DNA from 2 places in the Janthinobacterium sp. GW821-FHT03A03 genome. Region 2 is predicted to be linked to the other one. Evidence: predicted binding sites of a transcription regulator. Region 2 holds the regulator's gene; the other holds the start of a gene.
What was found. The regulator sigma-54, encoded in region 2, starts transcription at its own class of promoters, with help from an activator protein. The targets are predictions, from matches to a motif close to TGGCANGNAANCTGCTTT.

Region 1 (14,456 bases), on a different contig from region 2:
CGCCATGTCGGCCGCATAGCCCTGCGCCAGGCCATTCAGAGTCAGCGCCATGCCGGGCTGCAGAAAACGCACTTCACGGCGATCCCACGCCAGTTGCCGCCAGCCTACCCTTGCCTGCGCGGCGCGGCGCGATGCTTCCGCAGGCAGGCTCGCCTGGTCTGCCGCCGACCGAAACAGCCGCCATAACGGTTGCACGGTGATATCAAATGCCCCATCGCTCCATTGCGACAAGGTTTGCGCCTGCGCCAGCACGGCCAGCAGGTGCGCGTCCGGCCGGGCCAGGCGACCATCGCGGTTCAGCTGGAAGACCTGGCTGGCGGGACTGTAAATGCTCATCAGGCGGTCGATATTCCCGGCCGCATGCAGGGCGTCTTCAATGGCCAGCTCGGCCTGGCGCTGATCGTGGTGCAACACAGTGACGGCGATCGTCGTGCCAAACGCCAGCGCTGCGCCGCGATACGGGCGCACGCCGGAGGCCGTGACCGTGCCGCGCGCCATGCTGCCAGGCAAAGACAAAGCCGCCATGCCGGCCACGCTGCCGATCGCCGCCGAAATAAAGCTTCTACGCTGCATTGCTGCTCTCCTCTGCCATGGCCCGGACTATCGGGATGGTACGGGCACGCTTGATTTCCAGCATCAAGGGTGCGCATTTTTCATCGCTGGCGTAAATCACCACGCAATCCATGCATTGAAAACACTCGCCGTAATCGACTTTCCCGCTGGGCGCAATGGCATGATGCTCGCAGCGGTGGCGGCAGGTCTGGCACGGCGTGCCGCATTCCTTGCGGCGGGGAATCCAGTTGAACAGGCGAAAGCGCCCCAGCAGGGCCAGCGCCGCGCCAAACGGACACAGGAAGCGGCAAAAGAATTTATAGGAAATACTGCTGAGCAGTAGTAAACCCACGGCATACGCGACGAAGGGCCAGGCGCGCACGAAGTTCAGGGTGATGGCTGTCTTGAACGGTTCCAGCTCCACCAGCTTGTCCGTGATCTGGCTGGAAAACATGCTGCTGCCGAGAATGGCCGCCAGCAAGCCATATTTGATCCATTTCAAGCGTTCGTCCAGGCGCGGCTTGATTTTCCACTGCGGCAAGCGCAACCATTGGCCCAGCTTGCCCGTGAATTCCTGCAAGGCGCCAAACGGGCACAGCCAGCCGCAAAACGTGCCGCGGCCCCATATGAATAGGCTGAGCAGCACGAACGCCCACAGGATCACCGTCATCGGGTCGAACAGGAAGAAGCCCAGGCTGCGCCCCGCCAGCAGCGCCTGGATCACCCCTGTGATATTGACGATCGACAACTGCCCCTGCGCGTAATAGCCGATGAAGCCGATGGTGAACAACAAAAACAGGCGGCGAAACCACGCAAATTGCCGGCCGTCGCGCACCAGGCGTTTCTGCCAGGCCAGCGCGCCGGCCAGCAGCGCCAGCCCGGCCAGCAGGATCAACAGCTCAGCCTTGCGCCCCTTCCACGTGCCGCGCCAGCCGGCATCGTCGCCTTGCGGCGCGCTATAAAAATCGGCAGGCAGGCGGTACGTGAAATCGACGTTGCGCGCGATGCGCTCCGGATACACGATGCCCTTGCTGCGCGTGATCGGCATGGTGAACGCCAGCGGACTGGCCGCATCGAGTCCCGCCTGGCTGATGACGCGAAAGACGGCGATATTTTCAGTCGGCAACGGTCCCGCATCGGACAGGTTCAGTTCCAGGTCCAGGTCGCGCATGTCGATGGGCAAGCCGTCCTGCTTCAGCAACAGGCGCTCGGGCACGGTGCCGCGCACGAAATCGTCGCCCAGCACGCCGTAGCGCCCGCGCGACATGACGAGGATGGCGTGGTCGCCCTCGTCGAGCCGGTTGCGCAGCTTGTTCCAGCTGCGCTCCGTCAACAGATTGCGTCCCACCGTGGGCACGGACACATAGGCCAGATACAGGTCGATGAACACGCCGTCCGGTTCGCGCTGGGCCTGCGCATCGAGTCCGGCGCCATTGCTGCCAGCAAACAGAGTCTCCACCTCCTTGTTGCTCAGGCGTACATGCTGGAGCAAGCCTTGCGCAAGCATCTGCGCCACGCTAAGTTGCTTGAACACCTCCATGCGGATGCGGGCGATCTGGTCCGGATCGCGGCCTTGCGCAAACCCGAGTTTTTTGCGCGACACTTTCAAGGCCGACGCCAGCACGCTCTGGTTGATGATGCGCACGGAAGCCGTGGCCTTCGACACGCCATCGATATCGGCGTGGGTCGCATCGGCCGCCCGCTTGGTGCGCGCACCGATGGCGATGTTCTGCTTGAGCGAGAGTCCCTGATACTGTTTGACGAACTGGAACAGCGGCGCCTCGCCCAAGCCATCGAGAAACACGGGTTCATGCTGCGACAGCACGGCCACGTCCAGGAAACTGCCAAGAGGATTGATGGCGATCAATAAATTGACGGGAACGCCGGAAAAGCCGGGAATCGGCGCCAGGTCCACCGACTCAAACACGTAGCCGACCAGTTCCGTGGCCGTGGCATTTTGCTTGAACAGGGGCCAGACGGGCAGGTCGGCGTCCTTCTCACCGACGACGAGGGGCGCGGGAAAGCGCCGCGCCAGCTCGGCCCGGGTGAGCACGCCGGCCCACGCCTGCCCCAGGATAAACAGGAATAGCCAGCATCCGATGAACAACCGCAGTATCCGCATGCACTACGCTCCATGCGGCGCCGCAGCTTCCGGCGCCGCATTCATTGGTTAGAAGAAAATAATGCCGCCCAGGGACACGCCATTCATCTTCGCTTCGCCGCCCGCAAAGCCCTTCGAGCGCGTCTGGCCCAGTTCACCCACGAGGGTGATCGCGCTGTTGAGCGAGTAATACGCACCGAGGGTCAGGTTGGCGTTCGACTTCAGGCCGCCCGTGCCGGCCGTGTTGTCATCGTTCTTGCTGATGCCATAGGACAAGCCCAGCTTCAGCTTGTCCGTCGTTTTATACGTGCCTTGCAGCAGCCAGTTCTTCGACTTGGTATCGCCCTGGTCTGCATCGGACAAGATGCCGAGTCCCTTGCCGCCCTGGAAGTTGACCAATACGCCGGCCGGGCCCATCTGGTAGGAGCCGCCCACTTCCACGCCGCGCATGGTCAGGTCATCGACGCCAGGCGTTTTCGAGGTGAATTTTTGCGACTTCACGCCCAGCCAGGCTTTCAAGCCTTCCTGCGCATACGTCAGCTGCGCCTGCACTTGCGGGCTGGACTTCGAAGAATAGGTCGAACCTGCCACGATGGGCGTGTCCGACACGGGGCTGACCAGCGCCACGTCGACGCCAACGCCGCCGGACTTCGGCGAGCTGTACATGATCTGGCCATAGTTGCCCAGATAGGTATAGCCGGCACCGATATGGCCCAGCGTGACGCGGCCCCGCTGCGTGGCCTGCACGGGCGCGCCCGAGCCCAACAAGGTCATGTCGGACAGGATCGCATTTGCGCCGAAGATGCCGTAGTCGCGGCCCAGCTTGAAGGTGCCCATTTCCGCATTGCCAAACGTAAAGAAAGCCTGACGCACGTCGACTACGCTGTTCTGGCTGATGGCGCTGTCCGTGGCCGTCGAGTTGTAGATGCCGATCAAGGCTTTCACGTCGTACTCGCCCAGGCGCGAGCTTGCCGAGGTGATCAAGCCATTCGGCAGCAAGCCGTTGCCGATGGTGGTGCGGTCCTTCTCTCCGCCGCAACCGAGCGCCTGGCCGCCCAGCGCCAGCCCGCCCACCGCGTCGCCCGAACACGACACTTGCGTGTAATAGGCATTGACGATGCCGCCCACCGACACGGTCCAGTCGCCGGCCTTGATATCGACGGCTTGCGCCTGCCCTACCGCTGCAATCGTCATGACACCCAGGCTCCCCAGCTTGATCAATGTGTTCATTGCTTCTCCTCTTTCTTCTCTGTTTTTAGTGTGCACATCAGTGATTGATGTACCTCAAGCTTTGGCAATAAGCGTGCCCAACACGACTCACAGGGAGAAAGAGAAAAAGCGTCGTTAACATGTGCAGCAGCGGATCAATTGCCCCGCACGGTGTTCATTTTTTGACCAAAAGTATGTGCAACAAAGATACAGGTAAACAAAAAACTGACGGCCAAGGCCGTCAGCAAAAAGAAAGCGCCCGGCAGACAGGGAGACACCCATCCGAGTGGCCCGGGCGCCTCCCCCCTTACTTCGATGCCAGCTTGAAGACCCACACGGAACCACCCTGTTCCAGGAAGTTGACCTTCTTCGCCACTTCGCCGCCCCACAGCGGCACGGCGCCGCCCCAGCCGGAAACGACGGCCACGTATTGCGTGTCGCCATCCTGCCAGGTGACGGGTGGCGCCACGACGCCGGAGCCCGTCTGGAATTTCCACAGTTCCTTGCCCGTCTTCGCATCGACGGCTTTCAGGAAGCCTTCCGGCGTGCCGTAGAACACCAGATTGCCTGCCGTGCTCATCACGCCGCCCCACAGCGGCGCGTTGTTCTTGATTTCCCAGACGATCTTGCCCGTCTTCGGATCGACGGCGCGCATGGCACCGATGTAATCGTCAAACAGGGGTTTGATGGTGAAACCGGCTCCGAGGAAGGCGCCGCCCTTCTTGTAGCTGATGGGCTCGTTCCAGATGTCCATGCCCCATTCGTTCGCGGGCACATAGAACAGCTTGGTTTGCGGCGAATAGGCCATCGGCATCTGGTTTTTGGCGCCGAGGAAAGCCGGTGCGGCAAACACGGTCGTGCCCTTCTTGCCCTCCTCTCCCTTGGTCGGGTCGCCAGGGCGGCCGGCGGGAATGAAGTTCGGCCGGCCCGTCTTCAGGTCGATGCTGCTGGCCCAGGTGATTTTCTTGACGAACGGAAAGGCATTCTGCAGCTTGCCCGTGTTGGCGTCGATGACGTAGAAGAAACCGTTGCGGTCGGCCTTGCCGCCGTAGCGCTTGCCATCCATGTCGAAGGTGACGAATTCGTTGGCGCCGTCGAAATCCCAGGCATCGTTCGGCGTGTTCTGGTATGCCCACTTGATCTGCCCCGTCTTCACGTCCAGCGCCACCGTGGACGACGAGTACAGATTGTCGCCGGGACGCAGATGGCTGTTCCATGGCGCCGGGTTGCCGGTGCCAAAATACGCGAGCTTGGTCTGCGGATCATAGGTGCCGCCCATCCACGTCGAAGCGCCGCCCGTTTTCCACAGGTCGCCCGGCCAGGTCTTGTTTACCGTGCCGGACACGCCGTTATCGCTGGCCTTGCCATCCTTGTCGTAGCGGTGGCCCATATGGCCTTCCACGGTCGGACGGCTCCACACGAGGTCGCCCGTCATCGGATTGCGCGCCTCGACCCGGCCGACAATGCCGAACTCACCGCCCGACACGCCCGTCAGCAGCAAGCCTTCGGCGATCAGCGGCGCGGCCGTCATCGAATAGCCGGCCGCATAATCGTCGACTTTCTCTTTCCAGACGATCTTGCCCGTGTTCTGGTCCAGCGCCACGAGATAGGCGTCCAGCGTGCCGAAGATCACCAGGTTACCGTACAGGGCCGCGCCGCGGTTGACCACGTCGCAGCAGGGCATGATGCCGTCCGGCAAACGGTGCTCATATTTCCACAGCTTGGCGCCCGTTTTCAGGTCGATGGCGAAGATGCGCGAATACGATGCCGTGACGAACATCTTGCCGTTGTGAATCAAGGGCTGCGATTCCTGGCCCCGCTGTTTTTCGCCGCCAAACGAGAACGACCAGGCCGGCACCAGCTTGGCCACGGTCTTGTCATTGATCTGCGTCAACGGCGAATAGCGCTGGCCCTGCGTGCCCATGCCGAACGACAGCACGCTGGCCGGATTCCTGGCCGTGCTGTCGAGCATGGCACTGGTGACATTGCCCACGTCGGCCGCCTGGACCAGCGAAACGACACTCAGACCGACGACGATCCCCATGATTTTTTTCTGCACAATCATCTCCCTCTGTTATTAGTATGTGTATGTATCAAGTGCTGCCATGGTCGTGCGGCTGCGCATGCAGCAAGGCGCACTCTTCATCGGTAAACAGGCGCGAACGCGTCAAGAAGCGCTTGCCCGTGCCGTTGTCGAGTGAAAACATGCCGCCATTGCCATCGACCACATCGATAATCAACTGGGTATGCTCCCAGTACTCGAATTGCTCGAGTCCCATGTAGAACGGTGTGCCATTCAAATTGCCGAGATAAATGTCGGTATCGCTGACATCGAACTCGCCCAGCGCATAGCACATGGGCGCGCTGCCGTCGCAGCAACCGCCTGACTGGAAAAACATCAGCGGGCCGTGACGCAGGCGCAACTTGTCCATCATTTCCAGCGCCGCATCGGTGGCGACCACCCTGGCAATTGCTGCACTCATGGCATCCCTTTCTGTGCGCCGCACCCGAGGAACAGGGGGCGGCGCCTGTTGCCGGTTTAGAAGAAGCCCAGGGCTTTCGGGCTATAGCTCACCAACAGGTTCTTCGTTTGCTGATAGTGGTCGAGCATCATCTTGTGATTTTCGCGGCCGATACCCGATTGCTTGTAGCCGCCGAACGCGGCGTGGGCCGGATACAGGTGGTAGCAATTGGTCCACACGCGGCCCGCCTGGATGGCGCGGCCCATGCGGAAGGCGCGCGAGCCGTCACGCGTCCACAGGCCGGCGCCCAGGCCGTACAGGGTGTCGTTGGCAATCGCCAGCGCGTCGGCCTCGTCCTTGAAGGTGGTCACGGAGACGACGGGCCCGAAGATCTCTTCCTGGAAGATGCGCATCTTGTTGTTGCCCTTGAACACGGTCGGACGCACGTAGTAGCCGCCTTCCAGGTCGCCCGCCTGCGTATTGCGCTCGCCGCCGGCCAGCACTTCGGCGCCTTCCTGGCGGCCGATGTCGAGATAGGACAGGATTTTTTCCAGCTGCTCCTGTGATGCCTGCGCGCCTATCATGGTGGACGAGTCGAGCGGATTGCCCTGCTTGATGGCGGCCACGCGCTTCAGGGCCCGTTCGATGAATTTCTCGTAGATCGATTCCTGGATCAGCACGCGCGATGGGCAAGTGCACACCTCGCCTTGATTCAGCGCAAACATGGCAAAGCCTTCCAGGCATTTGTCGAAATACTCGTCGTCCGCATCCATCACGTCTGCAAAGAAGATGTTCGGCGACTTGCCGCCCAGCTCCAGGGTGACGGGAATCAGGTTTTGCGCGGCATAGCCCATGATCAAACGGCCCGTGCCCGTTTCACCCGTGAAGGCGATCTTGGCGATGCGCTTGCTCGAGGCCAGCGGCTTGCCCGCTTCCAGGCCGAAACCGTTGATGATGTTCAGCACGCCAGGCGGCAGCAGGTCGCCGATCAGCTCGATCAACACCATGATCGAGGCGGGCGTTTGCTCGGCCGGTTTCAGGACGACGCAATTGCCGGCGGCCAGGGCTGGCGCCAGCTTCCACACGGCCATCAGGATCGGGAAATTCCAGGGAATGATCTGGCCCACGACGCCCAGCGGCTCGTGATAGTGATAGGCATAGGTTTCCGCGTCGATTTGCGCGACGGAACCTTCCTGCGCGCGGATGCAGCCGGCAAAGTAGCGGAAATGGTCGATGGCCAGCGGAATGTCGGCATTCATCGTTTCGCGGATCGGCTTGCCGTTGTCGATGGTTTCCGCCGTGGCGATCAGGCTCAGGTTCTGTTCGATGCGGTCGGCGATGCGGTTCAGGATATTGGCGCGCTCGGCAGGCGAAGTCTTGCCCCAGGCATCCTTGGCGGCATGGGCGGCGTCCAGCGCCAGCTCGACGTCTTCCGTCGTGGAGCGGGCGATTTCGCAAAACGGCAAGCCCGTGATCGGCGTAATGTTGGGAAAATATTCACCTTTTACGGGGGCAACGAATTTGCCGCCGATGTAGTTGTCATAGCGTTGTTTGAAGGGATTGGCTACGCCCAGTTTGCTGATGTCTGCGAGATTCATGTCGTCCTCTATCGGGTGAATTAGAATAAAAGTACTTAATTAAAATCAAACGTCCTGGTACAGATGGGGTGAGTACACGGAGTCTTCCGCAAATGCCGTGCCAGCTCGCCATCCCACTACAAACTTAGCGGGTTTTACTGCTGTTGCAAGGGCATGGCGTCAATAGCGGCGCGCTTTTCACCCATGCGCCCGGGCCGGACGGCAGGCGGCGCTTTGTTGGCGTATTGAACAGGGCGGCGGCGTCCTGTTCCCAAGCCGAACCAGCCCTGCTGCGCCGCTGCACAATGGAACAGGTGTACCAGACTGGAACACCTGTTCCGGCTTGCCTAGCGGATCACCACGCCCCATGGCAATTCGCCCACGGCAACATCGGCCACCTTGCGCGCGCTGGCCGTGTCGATGACGGAGACGCTGTTCGAGCGCCCGTTGGCCACGTACAGCTTGGCGCCGTCGGGCGTGATGGCCATGTTCCACGGGCGCTTGCCGACTGGAATGGTGGCCGTCACCTCGTTGCTGGCCGTATCGATCACCATCACCGTGCCGTCGATGCCATTCGAGACATATACGTGCTTGCCACCAGGATGGACCACGATGCCATTCGCATTCTTGCCTGCAGGAATGGTGACGATGGCCTTGCGCAGCGTCATGTCGATCACATACACGGCGTTGACCAACTCGCACGCCACGTAGGCGCGGCCGGAATCGGGGCTGAAGCCGATGCCGCGCGGACGCAGTCCCACGGCGATGGAAGCCACCTGGCGGCGTTGCGCCACATCAATGACGTCGACTTGCTCGGCCTCTTCCGCGCTGACCAGCAGCCAGCGCCCATCGGGGCTGAAGACGGCGTGTTCCGGGTTGCGCCCCTGCACCTTGATATCGGCGAGCACGACGCCCGTATGGCCATCGAGCAAGGCCACGCTATTGTTTTCCTCGACAGCCACGGCCACGTAATTGCCGTCGTGCGAGGCGCTGACGCCTTCGGGCGACTTGCCCAGCGCTACGCTGCGTACGGGCGCACCGGCAGCGTTGTCGATCAGCAGCAAGGCACTGCTGGCTGCATCCGTGACAAACAATTGCCGCCCGGTGGGATCGGCGGCGATGCCGCGCGGGCGCTTGCCAGCCGCGATCTGGCGCACCACCTGGTCGGTGGCCGTGTCGATCACGCTCAGGGTGCCCGACTTTTCATTGGGCACATAGGCAAACGGTTCGGCATGGGCATACGCACATGCCAGCGCCGGCAGCAATACGCAAGCCTGGCGCAAACGTCGGAATAACTTGGGCATAATCACCTTTTCAATGGCAAAACAGGGAAAAAGCGCTGGCTGGCAGCGCCTCTGGTGATTCCTGCATGCAAACCCCGTGCCACTGGCGCGCGTATAATTTCCCATCACCAATGGAGACATGGCAGGCATATTGCTTGAGAAGACTATGCAGACCTGCGCCGCGCACGCGATCAAGCAGGCTTTATTCACATTGGAGAACCGCATGCAGCATCGTTTCCGCCTGAACACCATCGCCAGCCTGTTTGTTGCCGGCAGCGCCACCCTCGCCCCCCACGTCTTTGCTGCCGAGCCCGCTGACCTGGCCGGCGGGCAACTCATGGATACGGTCGTGATCAGCGGCAGCCGCATCGCCCACCCCAGCCAGGAGGTGCCGGCCTCGATCGACGTGGTCGACAGCGCCCGCATCCAGGACGGGCAGATCCGCGTCAATGCGTCGGAAGCGCTGGCCGCCGTGCCGGGCCTGGTCGTGCAGAACCGCCAGAACTACGCGCAGGACTTGCAAATCTCGTCGCGCGGCTTCGGCGCACGCTCGGCCTTCGGCGTGCGCGGCGTCAAGCTGATCAGCGATGGCATTCCCGCCAGCATGCCCGACGGGCAAGGCCAGGCCGCCACCTTCAACCTCGATACGGCCGAGCGCATCGAAGTGCTGCGCGGACCGTTTTCTGCCATCTATGGCAACCATTCTGGCGGCGTGATCCAGCTGTTTTCCAAGGATGGGCAAAATCCCCCGTCCGTCGAACTGAACGTGACGGGCGGCAGCTTCGGCACCAGCAAGGCGGACTTGACGGCACAAGGGCAAGCAGGCGGCATCGGCTACGTGCTCGACGGTTCGCGCTTCCGTACGGATGGTTTCCGCGACCACAGCGCCGCCACACGCGAACAGGCGTTCGGCAAGATCACCATCAAGCCGACGAAGGACAGCAAGCTGACCATCGTCGCCAACAGCCTGCATCAGGGCAACACGCAAGATCCGCTGGGCGTCACCTGGCCCACGTTTGCGCGCGACCCGCGCGCCGGCGAAATCGATGCGAGCGACACGCAAAACCCGAAGCGCACCCTGGCCGAACGCTACAACACGCGCAAAAGCATCGATCACCAGCAGATCGGCGCCACCTACGAGCAATCATTCGGCGATGACCGCCTGCATGTGACGGTGTATGGCGGCAACCGCGACGTGATCCAGTACCAGGCATTTAATAAGGCATTCCAGGCGCCGCCCAAGCATTCGGGCGGCGTGGTCGACTTCCAGCGGGAGTTCTACGGCATCGACACCAACTGGCTGCACGTGAATCAATTGGCTGGCGGCAAGCTGAGCACCACCATCGGCATCGATTACGGCCGCTCCAGCGATGACCGCACCGGCTATGAAAACTTTATCGGCAACACATTTGGCGTGAAGGGCAAGCTGCGCCGCGGCGAGCAGGACGTGGTGTCCAGTCTCGATCCGTATATCCAGACGGAATGGCAGAGCGGGCCATGGCTGCTGAGCGCAGGTTTGCGCTACAGCAAGATGAAAGTGGCGGTCAATGATCACTTCCTCGGCAATGGCGACGACAGCGGCAGCCTGGAATACAGCCACACGACACCCGTGCTGGGCTTGCTGTACAAGCTGACGCCCAGCGTCAACGTGTACGCCAGCGCCGCGCGCGGCTTCGAGGCGCCCACCTTGAACGAACTGTTTTACTCGGGCACGGGCGGCGGTTTCAATTACCAGCTGAAACCGGCCACCAGCACCAACCTGGAAGCGGGCATCAAGGCCAAGCTCAACAACAACACGCATGTAAACGCCGCCTTGTTCCAGATCAAGACCAGCGACGAACTGGTGGTCGATCAATCGAGCGGCGGGCGCACCAGCTACCGCAATGCCAGCAAGACCTTGCGCCAGGGCATGGAGGTATCGCTGGACTCGACCCTGCCTTACGGTTTCACGGCGAAAGTGGCGCTGACCAGCCTGCATGCCGTGTATGACCAGGCCTTTGGCAGCGTACGCGAAGGCAGCCGCTTGCCGGGCGTGCCCAGCGCCAATCTGTTCGCGGAGCTGGCGTGGAAAGACACGCTCGACCGTTTCGGCGCGGCAGTGGAAAGCGTGGCCAGCAACCAGGTCTACGCGGAAGATAGCAACATCGAAAAACCGGCGCCCGGCTACACGGTGTTCAATGCCCGCTTCAACGCCAAACAAAACGCAGGCCATTGGCGCTTCAAGGAATTTGCCCGTCTGAACAATCTTTTCGACAAGACTTACGTGGGTTCCGTCATCGTCGGCGACAGCAACAAGCGCTACTATGAAGCGGCGCCGGGCCGTAACTGGCTGCTAGGCGTCAGCGCCCAATACGCCTTTTAAGAACACCTGAGAAAAAGTCCATGGCGGCGTTGCATTGCCTGGCCGTACTATTCGTACTGCCTGCGGCAATGCGCCTTGCCCTGAACATTTTTCAGGCGTTCTCATGATCTGAGAAAAAGTCCATGGCGGCGTTGCATTGCCTGGCCGTACTATTCGTACTGCCTGCGGCAATGCGCCTTGCCCTGAACATTTTTCAGGCGTTCTCATGATCTGAGAAAAAGTCCATGGCGGCGTTGCATTGCCTGGCCGTACTATTCGTACTGCCTGCGGCAATGCGCCTTGCCTTGAACATTTTTCAGGCGTTCTCATGATCTGAGAAAAAGTCCATGGCGGCGTTGCATTGCCTGGCCGTACTATTCGTACTGCCTGCGGCAATGCGCCTTGCCTTGAACATTTTTCAGGCGTTCTCATGATCTGAGAAAAAGTCCATGGCGGCGTTGCATTGCCTGGCCGTACTATTCGTACTGCCTGCGGCAATGCGCCTTGCCTTGAACTTTTTTCAGGCGTTCTCATGAAAAAGCCCGCGCCTCTTCCGATGTGCGGGCTTTTAAACGAAAGCAGGCTACTTCAGGGCCGCGCTTCCTTCACGCCATGCTTCTCAAAGATGGCTTTCAATTCACCGCTGGCCGCCATCTCGTTCATGGCCGCCTGCAGCAGCTTGCCCACGTCGAGCTGCTGGCGGCTGACGGCCAGGCCCACGGCCCAGCCGGCACGCGGCAAGCGGGCGAACGCCACTTCGCTCAGGGGGAAGGCGGGGTCGCTTTTCAGCACCGACTCGATTTCCGAGCGGTTCGCCAGTACGGCGTCGAGCTTGCCCGCCTGCAATTGCTGCAAGGCTTCGGTCGCCGTGTCGAAGATGCGCACGTCGTCGCGGTACTTGCCATTGTCCTCGCCCAGCATCAGCATGGCGGCGATCGACACTTTTTCGACGCCGATGCGCTTGCCGGCGAGGCTGGCGACCCCGTCGAATTGCGGCACGGCTTGCACGCTGCGGGCCAGGCGCACGGTTTCCACATAGTATGGGGCGAAGATCTCGACCTTGTCGTTGTCCGCCATCAATTTCTTGTCGACCGGCACGTGCAGCATCACGTCGGCGGGACCATAGCCGAGGTAATGTCCCTTCCACACCATATTGCGCAAGTCGTCGTTGAGGTTTTCGCCGGCGGGAAAGGGCAGCAAGCTCAGTTTCAAGCCCAGCTTTTTCGCCAGCGCTTCGGCAATGTCGATATCGATGCCCGTACCCTTGTCGGAAAACGGGGCGAACTCGTTATACACAGCCACTTTCAGGCTGCCCGACTGCTGCACTTTCTGCCAGTCGGCGCGCGCCGGCGCGGCCGCGCACAGCGCCAGGCAGGCGAGCGAGAGCATCGCGCGCGTGCCCCGGAGTTGAAATGAACGCATGGGACTCCTTCGTGATCAGTTCGGCCTAATTAGACTCGCGGCGGGTTTCCAGGTAGGTCTTGATGGCCCACATGGCTTCCTGGTTGAACACGCCCTCGAACGGCGGCATGTACACGGCGCCATTGCGTACTTTACCGTGACGTATGGTCGCCAGGAAATAATTGTCCGTTTCCTTGTAGCAAGCCTGTTTCTTTGTCTCATTCTTGATACCGAAACAGTCGCGATCGAGCTGGCGCAAGTCCGGCGCGATGCCGCCCGAGATGGCTTCGATGCCGTGGCAGCGGGCGCAGTTCTGATTGTAGGCCGAGGTGCCCACCGTCAGGGCCAGTTTGTTGCCCCGATATGGGTTTTGCTCGAGCCATTTGTCGCCCACCTTGGGTAAACCCGTGGTGTCGACGCCTTGCGGCGTGACATTGCCGTGCGCATAGGCTTGCGGCAAGGTCAGCAGGGAAGTGAGGGCAACAGCGCCGGCGGCGGCTACGCCGAGCAGGGTGCGGATGGAATAGGTCATGCTGGTCTCCTTGGTAGTGAATATCCAAAGAAGAGCAAATGCCATGCCATGCATGCGTACCCCTGATCCGGCCGCCCATGTATCAATTTGGAACAGCTGCAACAGGTATTTGTGTCACCGCGTACGTCAGGCGGCGGCCACCGTGCAGATACTGCCCCGCTCCTGCTGCTCGAAAGTAATACGCACGGGCAAGAAGCGGGAAATCACGTCCGCATTCGTCAACGCATGCTGCGACACCTTGCTGCAGCTGAAGGCGCCGCCGCCGGCCAGCGCCATGGGCAGCAGGAGCTGGTCGGCCAGGTGCTCGCCCACGGCCGCGTCCGTCTTGAGATAGGCGCGCACCTCGTTCAGCAGGCGCTTGGCCACGGATTCGGCCAGCAGGGACTTTTCGCCGAACGAGGTAAATACTTCCGTGACATATTCATGCTCCAATGTCAGCAGCAAGACGTTGCCCGGCCCCTGCTCCGCCGGCAGGCCGACGATGCGCAGCTGCTTGCCGCTCCAGCCCATGCCCTGGGCGACGCGCTCGAGCTCGCGCTGCGCCACGTTCACATGCACGCCCGCCACCACGCTTTCCGCATACCCGGCCTTCCGCTCGCCGCGCTGCAACAATGCGATGGGCAGCAAGCGCTGGCATGGTTGCACCGTGGCAATCACTTCGCCGCCGCCCGCGGGATGAAAGCCGTAGCGCTGCTGCGCGATATCGACGTCGGCGCCCATCTGTTCCAGGATGCGGCCATACGCGCGCTGCAAAAAATGCACGGGCGGCGCCATGGCATTGTGCGTGCCGCCGCTGATGCGCACGGTGGACGGGCCATCCGCATGCAGCAAGGCCGGCAGCAGGGTTTGCAGCACCAGGGTGCAACTGCCGGCGCTGCCGATGGCGAAGCGGTAATCGCCGCCGCGTATGGGGCCAGGCGCGAACTCCAGGCTCGATGCGCGCAGCGCCACTGGCGTCGTGCGCGCCCCGCAAATGGCGGCCGCCGCCTGCACGGCCA
Region 2 (14,456 bases):
CGGCACTGCGCCTGGCCAGCTATGGCCTGGTCGATACTGTGTCGTTTGCGCAGGATCAAGTGCAGCTGACGGCGGGCTTGCGGCGCCAGGAGGTGCTCAGCGACAGCTTCAACGTCAGGACGGGCGCGCGCAGTTCCCGCTATGACGCCGCCGCCACGACGCCGGCCGTCGCCCTGCTGGTCAAGGCCGCCAGAAACGTTGCGCTGTACGCCAATTACATCGAAGGCCTGAGCCAGGGGGCGACGGCGCCCATGACGGCGGCCAACGCGGGAGAGGTCTTTGCCCCGTATAAATCGAAGCAGATGGAGGCCGGCGTCAAGGTCGACCTGGGCGAATTCGCCCATACGCTCAGCCTGTATGAAATCAAGCGGCCCAGCAGCTATGTCGACCCGGTCAGCAATGTCTTTTCCTTTGGCGGCGAGCAGCGCAACCGCGGCGTCGACTGGGGCTTTTTTGGTTCGCCCGTGCGCGACGTGCGCCTGATGGGCGGCGTGGCGTATGTCGATCCGGTCTTGAGCAAGACGGTGGGCGGCGCCAACCAGGGCAAGCAGGCAGCGGGCGTGCCCAGGCTGCAGGCCAAGCTGGGCGTGGAGTGGGATGCGCCCGCCATTCCCGGCGTGACTCTGACGGCGAACGCGACGGCGGCGTCCAAGCAGTACCTCAACGAAGACAACTCACTGTCCGTGCCGGGCCGCACCGTGTTTGACCTGGGCGCGCGCTATGCCACCCGCGCCGCCGGCCGGCCCTTGACCGTGCGCGCCAGCGTGAGCAACGTGGGCAACAAGGCGTATTGGGCGCTGCCGCAATGGACCAGCCTGGGCCTGGGCGCGCCGCGCACGGTCATGCTGTCGGCCACGACGGAGTTTTAAGCCGTCTTGCCGCTAATCGTCCGGGCCCCGTGCCTGCCTGTCCGAGCGTTGCCACGTCCACATCAGGCCGATGCCGGCCGAGGTGCCGCTGTTCTGGCGCAACAGGGGGCTGGCGCGGTTGGCGGCGCCTGTGTAATTGTCGTAGCGCAAAAAGGCAAAGACGCGCCAGTCCCGCTGCAGCCGGTAAGAGCCGCCCAGGCCCAGCCGCGTGAGCATCAGCCCGCTTTTTGCCGCATACGCCGGGCGTTCCGGGGTGGCGAAGGCGGCGCTGACGCCATACAGGTAATCGTTGATGCCGCCATTGCCCAGTACGGCGCCGAGGCTGGCGTCGAGGTGCCATGCCTGGCGGTCGCCCTGCAGCGCATACACGAGGCGCGGTTCGAACGTGGCGCCCTGGCGGCGCAGGCCGCCGCGCGCTTCGATGACGGCGCGCAAGGGCAGCTCCAGGCCCAGGCGGCTGTGTTGTGTCGGCTCGGCCAGCTTGATTTTCAGGCGCGGGCCAAATTCCAGCAAAGTCCCCAGGTCCGGCATGCCGCGCCGGGCCGGTACGTCGCTGGAGCGGGCCGGCAAGGACAGGGCAAAACCGATATCGAAATCGAGGCGATCCGTATCGAGCAGGCGCGCGCCCACGCCGGAGCGGTCGGCGCGCAGGACTTTGCCGCGATAAATCAGATAGGGCAGGGCCAGGGTGCGCGTCGAACGTTCGCCGGCGCCCGGATAGGCAGGCGTGACAGCCGTGCCGCCGAAGATGCCCGCTTCCCATAAAGGCAAGGCGGCTTCGACGGCATACGCGGGCGCGATGGCGGCAAAGAGGGGGGATAGTGCCAGCAGCGTGCGTGTCACTCTCATCGGCATCCCCCGTACTATGGCGGTGTTCCGCAAGGCTTGCCCACCGGCAGCGATTCCCGGTCGGTAAATGCGCCCAGCGCCCAAGATTGATGAAAGCCCAGTTCATTGCGCACGGCCAAGGCTTGCGTCGCCTTGCCCTGGCGTTCATATTGGTCGATCAGCGCCTTGTAGCTGAGGGCGCTCGAGTATTCGCTCTTCTTTGCCAGCGCGATGGCCTGGCGGAAATGAAATTCGGCCGCATCGTAGCGGCAGGCCCCGCTGGCGGCGCGTCCCGCCTGGTGATGCAGCCGCGCCTGCCAAGCGAAGTCGCCATGGCCCAGTTCGGCATTCTCGGCCGCGGCCGCGTAGCTGCGCATGGCTTGCGCCCAGTCGCCCTGGCTGGCCGCTTCCCGCGCGAACTGTTCCTGCTGCGCCGCCGTGCGCAGTTCGATTTGCGTGGAGCAGGCATTGAGCGCGATCAAGATCAGCGGCAGGACGAGGCAGGAGCGGAAGGGGCGTAATGTGGACATGGCGCCACTGTAGCGCGGATAAGGGCGCGCACGTTTGCGCGGGACACATGAATTGGGGATTTGTGCGCCATTGATGACATATAATTTGCACACGACTTTGTTATCTTTGACACATCACCGAACGGGAGCACCATGTTTTCACGTAAATTCCATTCCTGTGCACAGCTGATGCTGGCCACCTTGCTGATGGGCTTTGTCGCCGCCTCGCCCGCGCGCGCGCAGGAAGCGGCCGTCAAGTTGCCGAATGTGGTGATCCTGGCCACGGGCGGCACCATCGCCGGCAGCGGCGCCGACAGCACCACCACCGTGGGCTACACCTCGGCCACCGTGGGCGTCGAGCGCCTGATCGCCGCCGTGCCGGAACTCAAGAAAGTGGCGAATGTGAAAGGCGAGCAAGTGTTCCAGATCGCCAGCGAAAGCATGGGCAACAGCCACTGGCTGACCCTGGCCAAGCGCATCAACGTGCTGCTGGCCTCCGCCGACGTCGACGGCGTGGTCGTTACGCATGGCACCGACACCATCGAAGAGACGGCGTATTTCCTGAACCTGACCGTGAAAAGCCACAAACCGGTCGTCGTGGTGGGCGCCATGCGTCCGTCGACAGCCATTTCGGCCGATGGCCCCATCAACCTGTACAACGCCGTGTTGCTGGCGGGCAGCAAGGAAGCCGTGGGCAAGGGCGTGCTGGTGGCCTTGAACGACCAGATCAACGCCGCGCGCGAAGTGACCAAGACGAACACCTCGACCACGGACACCTTCAAGTCGCCGGAACTGGGCATGCTCGGCTACATCCAGGGCAGCAAGCCCTTCTTCTACCGCCAGTCGACGCGCAAGCACACCCTGGAGTCGGAATTTGACGTCAGCAAGCTCGACGCCTTGCCGCAAGTGGACATCGTCTACGGCTACGCCAACATGAACCGCGTCGGCATGGACGCCTTCATCGCCGCCGGCGCCAAGGGCATCATCCACGCGGGCGTGGGCGACGGCAGCGTGGCCGCGCAAATGAAGCCGGCGCTGGTGGAAGCGCGCCAGAAGGGCGTGCTGATCGTGCGTTCGAGCCGCGTCGGCCAGGGCATCGTGGCGCGCAATGGCGAAGCCAACGACGATGAACTTGACAGTGTCGTCTCCGATACCCTGAACCCGCAAAAAGCCCGCATCCTGCTGATGCTGGCCTTGACCAAAACCAATAGTACGCAAGAAATCCAGCGTATTTTCTACACATATTGATCGTCGTCACGCCGGCCCGGCCACTGCGGCTGGGCTTGGCGGATTTACGCTTGCCCGCTTTGCTGCCATACTGCGTTTCTGAATAACTTCCTGGCAGAAGTTGCAATACTGCCCCGGCCCATGGCTATCCTGTCCGACATCATTCTGTATCCCATCAAATCCTGCGCCGGCATCCACCTGCGCGAGGCGGTCCTCACGCAGTCGGGGCTGATGAGTGAGCACGTATTCGACCGCGAATGGATGGTGGTGGACCCGCAGGGCCGCTTCCTGACCCAGCGCGAACATCCGCGCATGGCGCTGATCGTGCCGCGCATCAAGGCCGCCACCCTGGAATTGCGCGCGCCGGGCATGCTGCGCCTGGAAATCGAGCTGGGCTTGCCGGATCCGCAACATGCGCCCATGCTGGAAGTGCAAGTGTGGGACGATGCCGTGCGCGCCTACGACTGCGACGAAGTCACGGCCACCTGGTTTTCGCAGGCCATCGGCGTGCCATGCCGCCTGGTGCGCTTTCATCCGGACGTGGTGCGCGCCACCAGCACCAAGTGGACGAATGGAATTGCCGCATCGACCATGTTTGCCGATGGCTACCCGGTGCTGATCGCCGGCAGCGCCTCGCTGGCCGACGTCAATGACAAGCTGCGCGCGGCCGGCCGCGAGGCGCTGCCGATGAACCGTTTCCGCCCGAACCTGGTCATCGGCGACATCGGCGCCTTCGAGGAGGACTACGCGGCGTTCCTGCAATTCGGCGCTACCATATTAAAACCCGTCAAGCCGTGCTCGCGCTGCCCGATTCCGTCGGTGGACCAGGCGACAGGCGTGCCGGGGCCGGATCCGCTCGACGTCATGCAAGGTTACCGTGCCAGGCCCGAGCTCGACGGCGCCATCTGCTTCGGCATGAATGCCATCGTCACGCAAGGCGGCGATGAGCGTATTGTGGTGGGACAAGACATCGGTTTCGAACTGGCATTTTAAGCGCGGCGCCCGCACAGAAGGGTTTAAGGTTTCTATGAATCAAGCAATACCGCCAGAGCCGGGCCAGCCGGGGAACGATGCCGTCGCACCGGCCCAGCGCGTTGCCAGCCTCGAAGCCGAGAATCAGGCCTTGCGCGCGCGCATGGCCTTTCTGCTGGAACAGGTTGAGCGCAACCACGACATCATGTGCCGCCACCAGGCGTTCGACCTGGAAATTGTCGGCGCGTCCACCTTTCCCGAGCTGATCGGTACGATATTCCGTACCCTGCCCGTGATTTCCGACCTTGACGGCGTCACCCTGAGCCTGCTCGACGAGGATGACGATATCTTGCTCGTGATGGAAAAGCTGGGCGTCGATTTCAGCGCCTTTCCGCAGTTGCTGTTCGTGCATGCCGTGGCGCAGCTGGGCTTTGCGCCGCAAGCCACCGTGGCCGCCGGCGACGCCTCCTTGCCGCCGCTGCCGCTGCTGGGGCCGTTCGATGCGGCCGTGCATGGCCCCCGTTTTCCGGGCATCGACGCGCCCCTGCGCAGCGTGGCCCTGGTGCCCTTGCTGCGCAACAAGCGCCTGATTGGCAGCCTGAACCTCGCCAGCAGCGACGTGACGCGCTTTACGCCCGTGCTGGGCACGGATTTCATCAAGCACATGGCGTCCATCATCGCCATTTGCCTGGAAAACGTGATCAGCAATGAAATGCTGAAGTACATAGGCTTGACCGATTCCCTGACGGGCGTCTACAACCGGCGCTATATCGACCGCCGCCTGCTGGAAGAAATCGCCCGCGCGCGGCGCCAGAATTATTGCATTTCATGCATGTATATCGACATCGACCATTTCAAGTCGGTCAACGACACGCATGGCCACCAGGGCGGCGATGAAGTGCTGCGCGAAGTGGCCACGCGCATCCGCACGGAATTGCGCCGCTCGGACGCGCTGGGGCGCTTCGGCGGCGAGGAATTCGTCGTGCTGCTGATCGATGCGGACCTCGATAGTGCCACGTTCGTGGCCGAACGCATCCGCGCCAGCATCGCCGGCACCATGTTCGACCTGCCGGGCAGCGCGCAGGCGTGGGTCAGCGTGTCGATCGGCGTGGCCAGCCTGGAAGCGGACGCGGCGCTGCTGCCCATCGAAGCCGTGGCGCAGCAGCTGGTGGCGCGCGCCGACCAGGCCCTGTACCAGGCCAAGGCGGGCGGGCGCAACAAGGTCGTCAGCTGGCAGGCGCAGGTCGAATAGTTATTTCAACAGCAAGGTTTCCGCCTTGGCCACGGCGTCGGCGCTGCCGCGCAGCACCACCACGTCGCCGCTGGCCAGCTGCGTGTCGGGCGTGACGTCAAGGCGGCCGCGGCCGCGGCGGATGGCCGTCACAAAGGCGCCGCAGGCGGCCACGTCGATCGTGCTCAAAGGCAAGCCCACGCAATGGGCGCCTTCGCTGACGGTGACCGTGTGCAGGCGTTCCAGGTCGGCATCGTCGTCGGCGTCGCTGGTGCCGTGGAAATAGCCGCGCAGCGAGGCATAGCGCTCTTCGCGCGCCGCCTGCACGCGGTGCACCACGCGGCGCAGGGGCACGCCCATCATGATCAGCGCGTGCGAAGCGAGCATCAGGCTGCCTTCCATCAATTCCGGCACCACTTCGGCCGCGCCCGCGTTTTTCAGCTGGTCGAGGTCGCTGTCGTCATGGCTGCGCACGATGACGGGCAAGGTCGGCGCCATTTCGTTAAGTAAATGCAATAACTTCAGTGCCGACGGGGTATTCGCATAGGTGATCACCACGGCGCTGGCCCGGTAGATGCCGGCCGCCACCAGGCTTTCGCGCCGGCCCGCGTCGCCGTACGAGACGTGGGCGCCGGCCAGCTGGGCTTCCTGCACCCGCTCCGGGTCCAGGTCCAGCGCGTGGTATTCGATTTTTTCTTCCGTCAGCAGGGTGGCCAGGCTTTGCCCGCTGCGCCCGAAACCGGCGATCAGCACGTGTTTTTGCGCGGCCATGGTACGCGTGGCGATCTTTGTCAGGGCCAGTGATTGCATCATCCAGTCGTTGGCGGCCAGTTTCATGACGATGGCGTCGGACTTGGCGATGAGGAAGGGCGCCACCAGCATCGACAGCACCATCGACGCCAGCACCACCTGCACGACGAACGGGTCCATCAGCTTGATGCCGCCGGCCAGGTTCAGCAGCACGAAGCCGAACTCGCCCGCCTGCGCCAGGGCCAGGCCCGTGCGCAATGACACGCCCGTCGACGAGCCGAACAGCCGGGCCAGTCCCGCGATCAGGGCAAATTTCAGCAGCACGGGGCCGCACAGCAGCAGCAGCACCAGCCACCAGTTGTCGAGCACGACGCGGATATTGAGCAGCATGCCGACGGTGATGAAGAACAGGCCCAGCAGCACGTCGCGGAACGGTTTGATGTCTTCTTCCACCTGGTGCTTGAATTCCGTCTCGGAAATGAGCATGCCGGCCACGAACGCCCCCAGGGCCAGCGACAGCCCGGCCCGCTCCGTGATCCACGCCGCGCCCAGGGTGATCAGCAGCAGATTGAGCATGAACAATTCCTGCGAGCGGCGCTTGGCCACGATGGTCAGCCAGCCGCGCACCATCTTCTGGCCGATGAACAGCAGCAGGATCAGCACGACCAGGGCCTTGCCGCCGGCCCAGGCCAGGGTTTCGGCCAGGTTGTCCGAATCGCGCGTGAGGGCGGGAATCAGGATCAGCAGCGGTACCACGGCCAGGTCCTGGAACAGCAGGATGCCGATGATCTTGCGGCCGTGCTCGCTTTCCAGCTCCAGCCGTTCCGTCAGCATTTTCGAGACGATGGCCGTCGACGACATGGCCAGCGCGCCGCCCAGGGCGAACGCGGCTTGCCAGCTCAGGTGGATGTAGGCGGACAGGTAGCGCCCGACGAACCAGCCGAAGACGACGGTGGCGACGATGGTGGTGGCCACCTGCGCCATGCCCAGTCCGAAGACGATGCGCCGCATGGCGAGAAACTTGGGCAGAGAAAATTCGAGCCCGATGGAAAACATCAGGAAGACGACGCCGAACTCGGCCAGGGTATGGCTCGCTTCATTCTCGGCTGCCAGGCCCAGCGCGTGGGGGCCGATGACGATGCCGACGGCCAGGTAGCCCAGCATGGGCGGCAAATGCAACATTCTGAAAGCGACCACGCCCAGCACGGCGCTGCCGAGTAACATCAGGGTCAGTTCAAGCGAGGAAAACATGGGTTGCCCGGGGAGCTCAGTGGAAATCGTTGTTTGTTGTGACTGGCAAGTTTTTTGCTTTCCTAATTCGTTTATACTTTGGGCATGAGTGTAACCCATGAAAAAACAATGCTGAAAGCTTTTGATCGAATTGACATGCAAGCGACCACCGAGCGCGCTGTCGCGCTGGCCCGCACCACCCTGCAGATCGAGTCCGACGCCATCAACGCCCTGCATGCGCGCCTGGCCACGGACGACAGTGTCGGCCGCGCCGTGGCCCTGTTGCTGCAGTGCAAGGGACGTGTCGTCGTCTCCGGCATCGGCAAGTCCGGCCATATCGCGCGCAAGATTGCCGCCACCCTCGCTTCCACCGGCACGCCGGCCATGTTCGTGCATCCGGCCGAAGCGGCCCATGGCGACCTGGGCATGGTCACCTCGGACGATGCTTTTATTGCTATTTCGTACTCGGGCGAGTCGTCCGAACTGATGGCCATCATGCCTGTCGTCAAGCGCATGGGCGGCGTGCTGATCTCCATGACGGGCAAGCCGAACTCCAGCCTGGCCCAGCTGGCCGACGTGCACCTGGATATTTCCGTCGAGAAAGAAGCCTGTCCGCTGAATCTGGCCCCGACGGCCAGCACCACCGTCACCCTGGCCCTGGGCGACGCCCTGGCCGTGGCCTTGCTCGACTTGCGCGGCTTCAAGGAAGAAGATTTTGCCCGCTCGCACCCGGGCGGCGCCCTGGGCCGCCGCCTGCTGACCCATGTGCATGACGTCATGCGCAGCGGCGAACGGGTGCCCAAGGTGCCCGTGGACGCTTCCTTGCTGCAGGCATTGGAGGAAATGACGAAGAAGGGCATGGGCATGACGGCCGTCGTCGATGCGGACAACCGCCCCGTGGGCGTGTTTACCGATGGCGATTTGCGCCGCATGTTCGAGCGCGTGCAGGATTTCACGCAAGTGGCGATCCGCGACGTCATGCATGCGCAGCCGCGCAGCATCGCGCCCGAGCGCCTGGCCGTCGATGCCGTGGCCGTGATGGAGCAGTTCCGCATCAACCAGATGCTGGTGGTGGACGCCGACGGCAAGCTGGTCGGCGCGCTGCATATCCATGATCTGACGCAAGCGAAGGTGATCTGATGGACAGCGTGGCGGACAACCTGGCGCGGGCGGCCAAGGTCAAACTGATGATCTTTGATGTCGACGGCGTGCTGACCGACGGCAGCCTGCATTTCGGCCCCGATGGCGAAATGATGAAAACGTTTAATGTGTATGATGGCCTGGGCATCAAGCTGCTGCAGGAATCGGGCGTGCAGACGGCCATCATCAGCGCGCGCCGCTCGGCCATCACGGCGCGCCGCGCGCAGGACCTGGGTATTACCCATGTGCACCAGGGCGGCCACGATAAACTGACGCCGTTCCGCGAGTTGCTGGCGCTGACGGGCTTGACGGAAGAGCAATGCGGCTACATCGGCGACGACGTCATCGACGCTCCCCTGCTGCGCCGCGTGGGCTTTGCCGTCAGCGTGCCGGGCGCACGCCCGGAAGCGCTGGGCCTGGCGCACCATGTGACGCAGGCCGGCGGCGGCCGCGGCGCGGTGCGCGAGATCTGCGAATTCCTGTTGCGCGCGCAGGACAACTATGCGCGCGTCATGGCGCCGTTCCTGGAGTGAGGTGCCGTGCCTCGCCGCCAGTGACATTTGAAAGAGTGAAGCAATATGCGTAAGCCAGGAGGCGCCCATCGCTGGCGCATGAGTTTTACCGTGCTGGGGGCGGTCATCGTCGCGCTGGGCAGCTTCTGGCTGCTCGAAGTGATGAACAAGAATGCCCAGGACATTACCGCCAGCAAGCATTTGAATGAACCGGACTATTTCATCACCAATTTCAGCCTGGTGCGCATGGATTTGACGGGCAAACCCAGCTACATCGTGTCCGGCACCAAGCTTACGCATTACCCGGCCGACGATTCGTCCGATATCGACCAGCCTTTCGTGCGCAAGCTGACGCCCGACATGCCGCCGATGAACATGAATGCGGAACTGGCGCATATCGATCAGGATAATACCCGGCTGCAACTGCACCGCAATGTCGTGATCGACCGCATCGCCAGCCCGAAGGCGCAGAACCTGACCTTGAAGACGGAAGCGCTGACGGTGTTTCCGGATGAGGAAAGAATGGAAACGGACATGCCTGTCGACATCCTGACGGGCGCTTCGCGCATCAACGGCGTGGGCATGAAAGCCAACAACGCCACCGGCGTGGTGGAAGTGCATCAGGCGCTGCGCATGGTCCTCCCGCCGAAACCGCGCCCGGCCGCGACGGCAAAATGACAGAATGAAACAAGGAAACCATACTATGAAGAACATCTTGCTGCTGACTCTATTCTCGACCGTTTGCTCGCTGGGCGTGATGGGCGCGGCGCATGCCGAGAAGGCCGATTCCGAGAAGGAAGCCGTGATCACGGCGCGCAGCGGCCACGTTGATGACATCAAGCAGGTGCGCACCCTGACGGGCGACGTGGTGCTGGTCAAGGGCACCCTGACCATGAAGGCGGGCCGCGCGCTGATCACGGAAGACCCGCAAGGCTACCAGTTCATCACTTTCTGGGCCGACCCCGGCAAGCTGGCCACGTTCCGCCAGAAGCGCGATGGCGCGGGCGACCTGTGGGTGGAAGGCGAAGCGGAGCGCGTGGAATATGACAACAAGACGGAAGTCGTGAAACTGTTTTCCAAGGCCAAGGTGACGCGCCTGGAAGGCACGAAAGTGACCGACGTGGCCAATGGCGCCTACATTTCGTATGACAGCCGCAAGGAAGAATTTGCGATGGAAAATTCCAACAGCGGCACGAGCACCCCCGATGGCGGCAGCGTGCGCATGGTGATCCAGCCGAAGAACAAGGCTCCTGCGGCGGAGAAGGCGCCGGCGACACCCGCGCCAGGAAAGAAATAATGGAAAATACACGTTGCGGCAGCACCCTGATCGTTCGCGGGCTGCAGAAAACCTATGGCAAGCGGCAAGTCGTGCATGATGTCTCGCTGCAAGTCGAATGCGGCGAAGTAGTGGGACTGCTGGGCCCGAACGGCGCCGGCAAGACCACCTCGTTCTACATGATCGTCGGCCTGGTGCCGTCCGATGGCGGCAGCATCGATATCAGCGGCGTGGATATTTCCAGCCTGCCCATCCACCGCCGCGCGCAGATGGGCCTGTCCTACCTGCCGCAGGAAGCGTCCGTCTTCCGCAAGCTGACGGTGGAAGACAATATCCGCGCCGTGCTGGAAATCCAGACCGTCGACGGGCGCCCGCTGAAGAAGGCCGAGATCGAGGAGCGCCTGGATAAATTGCTGGCCGACCTGCAGATTGAAAAGCTGCGCGAGAACCAGGCCCTGTCCCTGTCGGGCGGCGAGCGCCGCCGCGTGGAAATCGCCCGCGCGCTGGCCACCGACCCGCGCTTCGTGCTGCTCGACGAGCCGTTCGCCGGCGTCGATCCCATCGCCGTGATCGAGATCCAGCGCATCGTGCGTTTCTTGAAGGAGCGCAATATCGGCGTGCTCATCACCGATCATAATGTACGCGAGACGCTGGGTATTTGCGACCGTGCCTACATCATCAACCAGGGCTCGGTGCTGGCGTCGGGACGCCCCGATGACATCATCGCGAACGAGTCGGTACGCCGGGTCTATCTGGGCGAACACTTCCGCATGTGAGCCAATGAAACAATCATTGCAGCTGCGCACCTCGCAGCACCTGGCACTGACGCCGCAGTTGCAGCAATCGATACGCCTGCTGCAATTGTCTACCCTGGAACTGCACCAGGAACTGGAGCAGTTGCTGACAGACAATCCCCTGCTCGAGCGCCTCGACGACCCGCTCGACCGGTCGCTGCGCCTGTTGTCCGACGGGGCCTTGAGTTCCACGGCCGCGCCGGCCGAAGCGCCGCCCCAGCCGCCAGGCCAGGAAGCGCCCGCCGCGCCGGCCGAAACGGACGGCTTTGACGGCGAGGCGGGCGAGGGCCCGGCCGCCGCGGACGGCGGCGACAGCGACTGGAGCGAGGCGAGCCGGGGCAAGGCGCCCGACGACGAAGATTCCCGTCCACAACTCGAAGCCCACCACTGCACCTTGCGCGAGCACCTGATGGAGCAGATGCGCGTGACGGTGCTCGAATTGCGCGACCGCGCGCTGGTCGAGCTGATCATCGATGCCCTCGACGACAATGGCTACCTGGAGGAATCGCTCGACGACATCCTGGCGCGCCTGCCGGAAGAGCTGGAAATCGACGCCGACGAACTGCGCACGGCGCTGGCGCTGCTGCAAAGTTTCGACCCGCCCGGCGTGGGCGCGCGCAATGCGTCCGAATGCCTGGCCCTGCAAATCAGGCGCTTGCCGCACATCGCCCTGGTGACGCGGCGCATGGCCCTCGTCATCGTGGAAAAGCACCTGGCCTGGTTTGCCCAGCGCGATTTCAACAAGCTGAAAAAAGCCCTCGATTGCGACGATGAAGACTTGCGCGAGGCGCAGACGGTGATCCGGCTGTGCAACCCGCATCCGGGCGCCGTGTTCGCCTCCGACGTGTCCGACTACGTGGTGCCCGACGTGGTCGTCAAGCGCGCGCGCAATGGCTGGCAGGTGAGCCTGAACAATGACGTCATGCCGCGCCTGCGCGTGAACGCCATGTACGCCAATTTGTTGAAGCAGGGCAAGGGCGAAGGTGCCATGGGCGCACAGTTGCAGGAAGCCAAGTGGCTGATCAAGAACATGCGCCAGCGCTTCGATACGATCTTGCGCGTGGCGCAGGCGATAGTAGAAAGACAAAAGAACTTTTTCTCGCATGGGGCCGTTGCCATGCGGCCCCTTGTGCTCCGTGAAATAGCTGATACACTGGGATTACACGAGAGTACTATCTCGCGGGTAACAACCCAAAAGTACATGCTGACCCCGCATGGCATGTTTGAGTTGAAATATTTCTTTGGTAGCCACGTCGCCACCGAAGCGGGGGGCGAAGCGTCATCGACGGCGATACGGGCATTGATCGTGCAACTGACAGGAGCAGAAGACCCTAAAAATCCTTTATCCGACAGTAAGATTGCGGACATGCTGGGGGAACAAGGCATGGTGATTGCGCGACGTACTGTTGCCAAGTACCGGGAAGCGTTGAAAATTCCGCCAGTGAGCCTGCGTAAGTGTTTGTAAGTTTTTTTCGGTTCCTCTGCGGGCCGGATAGGATGGACCGCACGAACCCGATCATCTTTAGGAGTGTGTATGAATCTCACCATCAGCGGACATCATCTTGAAGTGACACCAGCCATCCGTGAATACGTACAAGCGAAGCTGGAGCGCGTGAAACGTCATTTCGATCAAGTCATCGATATCGCCGTGATTCTGACCGTGGATAACCTCAAAGAGAAAGAAAAACGTCAAAAGGCCGAAGTCAACCTGCGTCTCAGCGGTAAAACTGTCTATGTGGAAAGCCTGGCGCATGACCTGTATGCCGCGATCGATACCCTGATCGACAAGCTCGATCGGCAAGTGATGAAATACAAAACCAAAGTGCAAGGGCACGGTAAAGAGGCGATCAAGCATCTGCCAGACAACTCAGAGGAAGACGCCGTCGTCGCCGTCTAAGGCCACCGGTTTCCCCCAGTTGTGATCAACTAAGGGCGCACATTGCGCCCTTTTTTGCGTCCTGCGAAACGCAATGTCCGTGGTGAAAGCGCTAGAATGCGCCATCCTCACTTCTTTCCATCCTGCCATGAGCGATTTCGTCCACGCCTCCATCCGCAACCGCACGGGCCACATCGTGCTCGACCGCCCGAAAGCCTTGAATTCCCTGTCGCTGGAGATGGTGCGGGCCCTGAGCGCGGCCCTGCTGGCCTGGCGCGACGACCCGCAGGTGGACGCCGTCGTCATCCGCTCCAGCAGCGAAAAAGCCCTGTGCGCCGGCGGCGATATCCGTTTCTTTTACGATGCGGGCCTGGCCACGCCGCAGGGCGGCAGCGCCCAGCTGGAAGATTTCTTTACAGAAGAATATGCTTTAAATCATGTCATACACTTCTATCCGAAACCGTATATTGCCGTGATGGATGGCGTCGTGATGGGCGGCGGCATGGGCGTGGCGCAAGCGGGGCCCGGCAACCAGTTGCGCATCGTCACGGGACGCACGCGCATGGCCATGCCGGAAGTCAATATCGGCCTGTTCCCCGATGTGGGCGGCAGTTACTTTCTTTCCCGCCTGCCGGGCCGGCTGGGCCTGTACCTGGGCTTGACGGGGCTGACCATCGGCGCGGCCGATGCCCTGTACACGGGCCTGGCCGATGTCTACCTGCCCGAGGCGCAGATGGCGGCGCTGCAGGCCCTGTTCGAGTCGACGCCGGGCGAGGCCTTGCCGGTGGCCATCAAGGCGCTGGCAGCCCCGTTCCAGGCCCAGGCGGGCGAGTCTGTCCTCGCTCCCGTGCGCGCGGCGCTGGACCGCCACTTCAGCGCCGGCTCCGTGGCGGCCATCATGGCTTCGCTGGCGCAGGACGACAGTCCGTTCGCGGCCAAGGCCCTGGCGGCCATGCGCCTGCGCTCGCCGTTGATGATGTCGGTGACCCTGGAATTGCTGCGGCGTGGCGCCCACCTGGGCGTGGCCGATTGCCTGCGCATGGAGCGCACGCTGGTGCGCCACAATTTCGCGCATGGCGAAGTGCTCGAGGGCGTGCGCGCGCTGGTGGTCGACAAGGATAACGCGCCGCGCTGGAACCCATCAAGCCTGGACGAAGTCGACGCGGCCATGGTGGCGCGCTTCTTTGCGCCCGTCTGGCCGGCGCTGGCGCATCCGCTGCGCCACCTGGATTAACTAAGTCA

Region 1: AC07VI_RS28990 (beta-propeller fold lactonase family protein) is a predicted target of sigma-54. The motif match lies at 9,270-9,287, and genes of this name have one in related genera.

Annotation. Positions count from the first base shown of each region.
Region 1 is NZ_JBWKUZ010000036.1:5,937-20,392, reverse strand. It holds gene AC07VI_RS29020 (FAD:protein FMN transferase) at 1-573, opposite strand, end outside; gene AC07VI_RS29015 (4Fe-4S binding protein) at 563-2,674, opposite strand; gene AC07VI_RS29010 (porin) at 2,723-3,883, opposite strand; gene AC07VI_RS29005 (PQQ-dependent methanol/ethanol family dehydrogenase) at 4,170-5,906, opposite strand; gene AC07VI_RS29000 (DUF779 domain-containing protein) at 5,956-6,345, opposite strand; gene adh (aldehyde dehydrogenase) at 6,402-7,922, opposite strand; gene AC07VI_RS28990 (beta-propeller fold lactonase family protein) at 8,249-9,205, opposite strand; gene AC07VI_RS28985 (TonB-dependent receptor family protein) at 9,408-11,546, shown strand; gene AC07VI_RS28980 (substrate-binding periplasmic protein) at 12,114-12,947, opposite strand; gene pedF (cytochrome c-550 PedF) at 12,973-13,458, opposite strand; gene rtcA (RNA 3'-terminal phosphate cyclase) at 13,585-14,456, opposite strand, start outside.
Region 2 is NZ_JBWKUZ010000010.1:66,421-80,876, reverse strand. It holds gene AC07VI_RS18655 (TonB-dependent receptor) at 1-869, shown strand, start outside; gene AC07VI_RS18650 (MipA/OmpV family protein) at 882-1,718, opposite strand; gene AC07VI_RS18645 (hypothetical protein) at 1,733-2,227, opposite strand; gene AC07VI_RS18640 (type II asparaginase) at 2,360-3,454, shown strand; gene AC07VI_RS18635 (MOSC domain-containing protein) at 3,575-4,426, shown strand; gene AC07VI_RS18630 (GGDEF domain-containing protein) at 4,461-5,657, shown strand; gene AC07VI_RS18625 (monovalent cation:proton antiporter family protein) at 5,658-7,637, opposite strand; gene AC07VI_RS18620 (KpsF/GutQ family sugar-phosphate isomerase) at 7,722-8,756, shown strand; gene AC07VI_RS18615 (KdsC family phosphatase) at 8,756-9,289, shown strand; gene lptC (LPS export ABC transporter periplasmic protein LptC) at 9,335-9,946, shown strand; gene lptA (lipopolysaccharide transport periplasmic protein LptA) at 9,972-10,565, shown strand; gene lptB (LPS export ABC transporter ATP-binding protein) at 10,565-11,320, shown strand; gene AC07VI_RS18595 (RNA polymerase factor sigma-54) at 11,325-12,803, shown strand; gene hpf (ribosome hibernation-promoting factor, HPF/YfiA family) at 12,873-13,235, shown strand; gene AC07VI_RS18585 (enoyl-CoA hydratase/isomerase family protein) at 13,363-14,448, shown strand.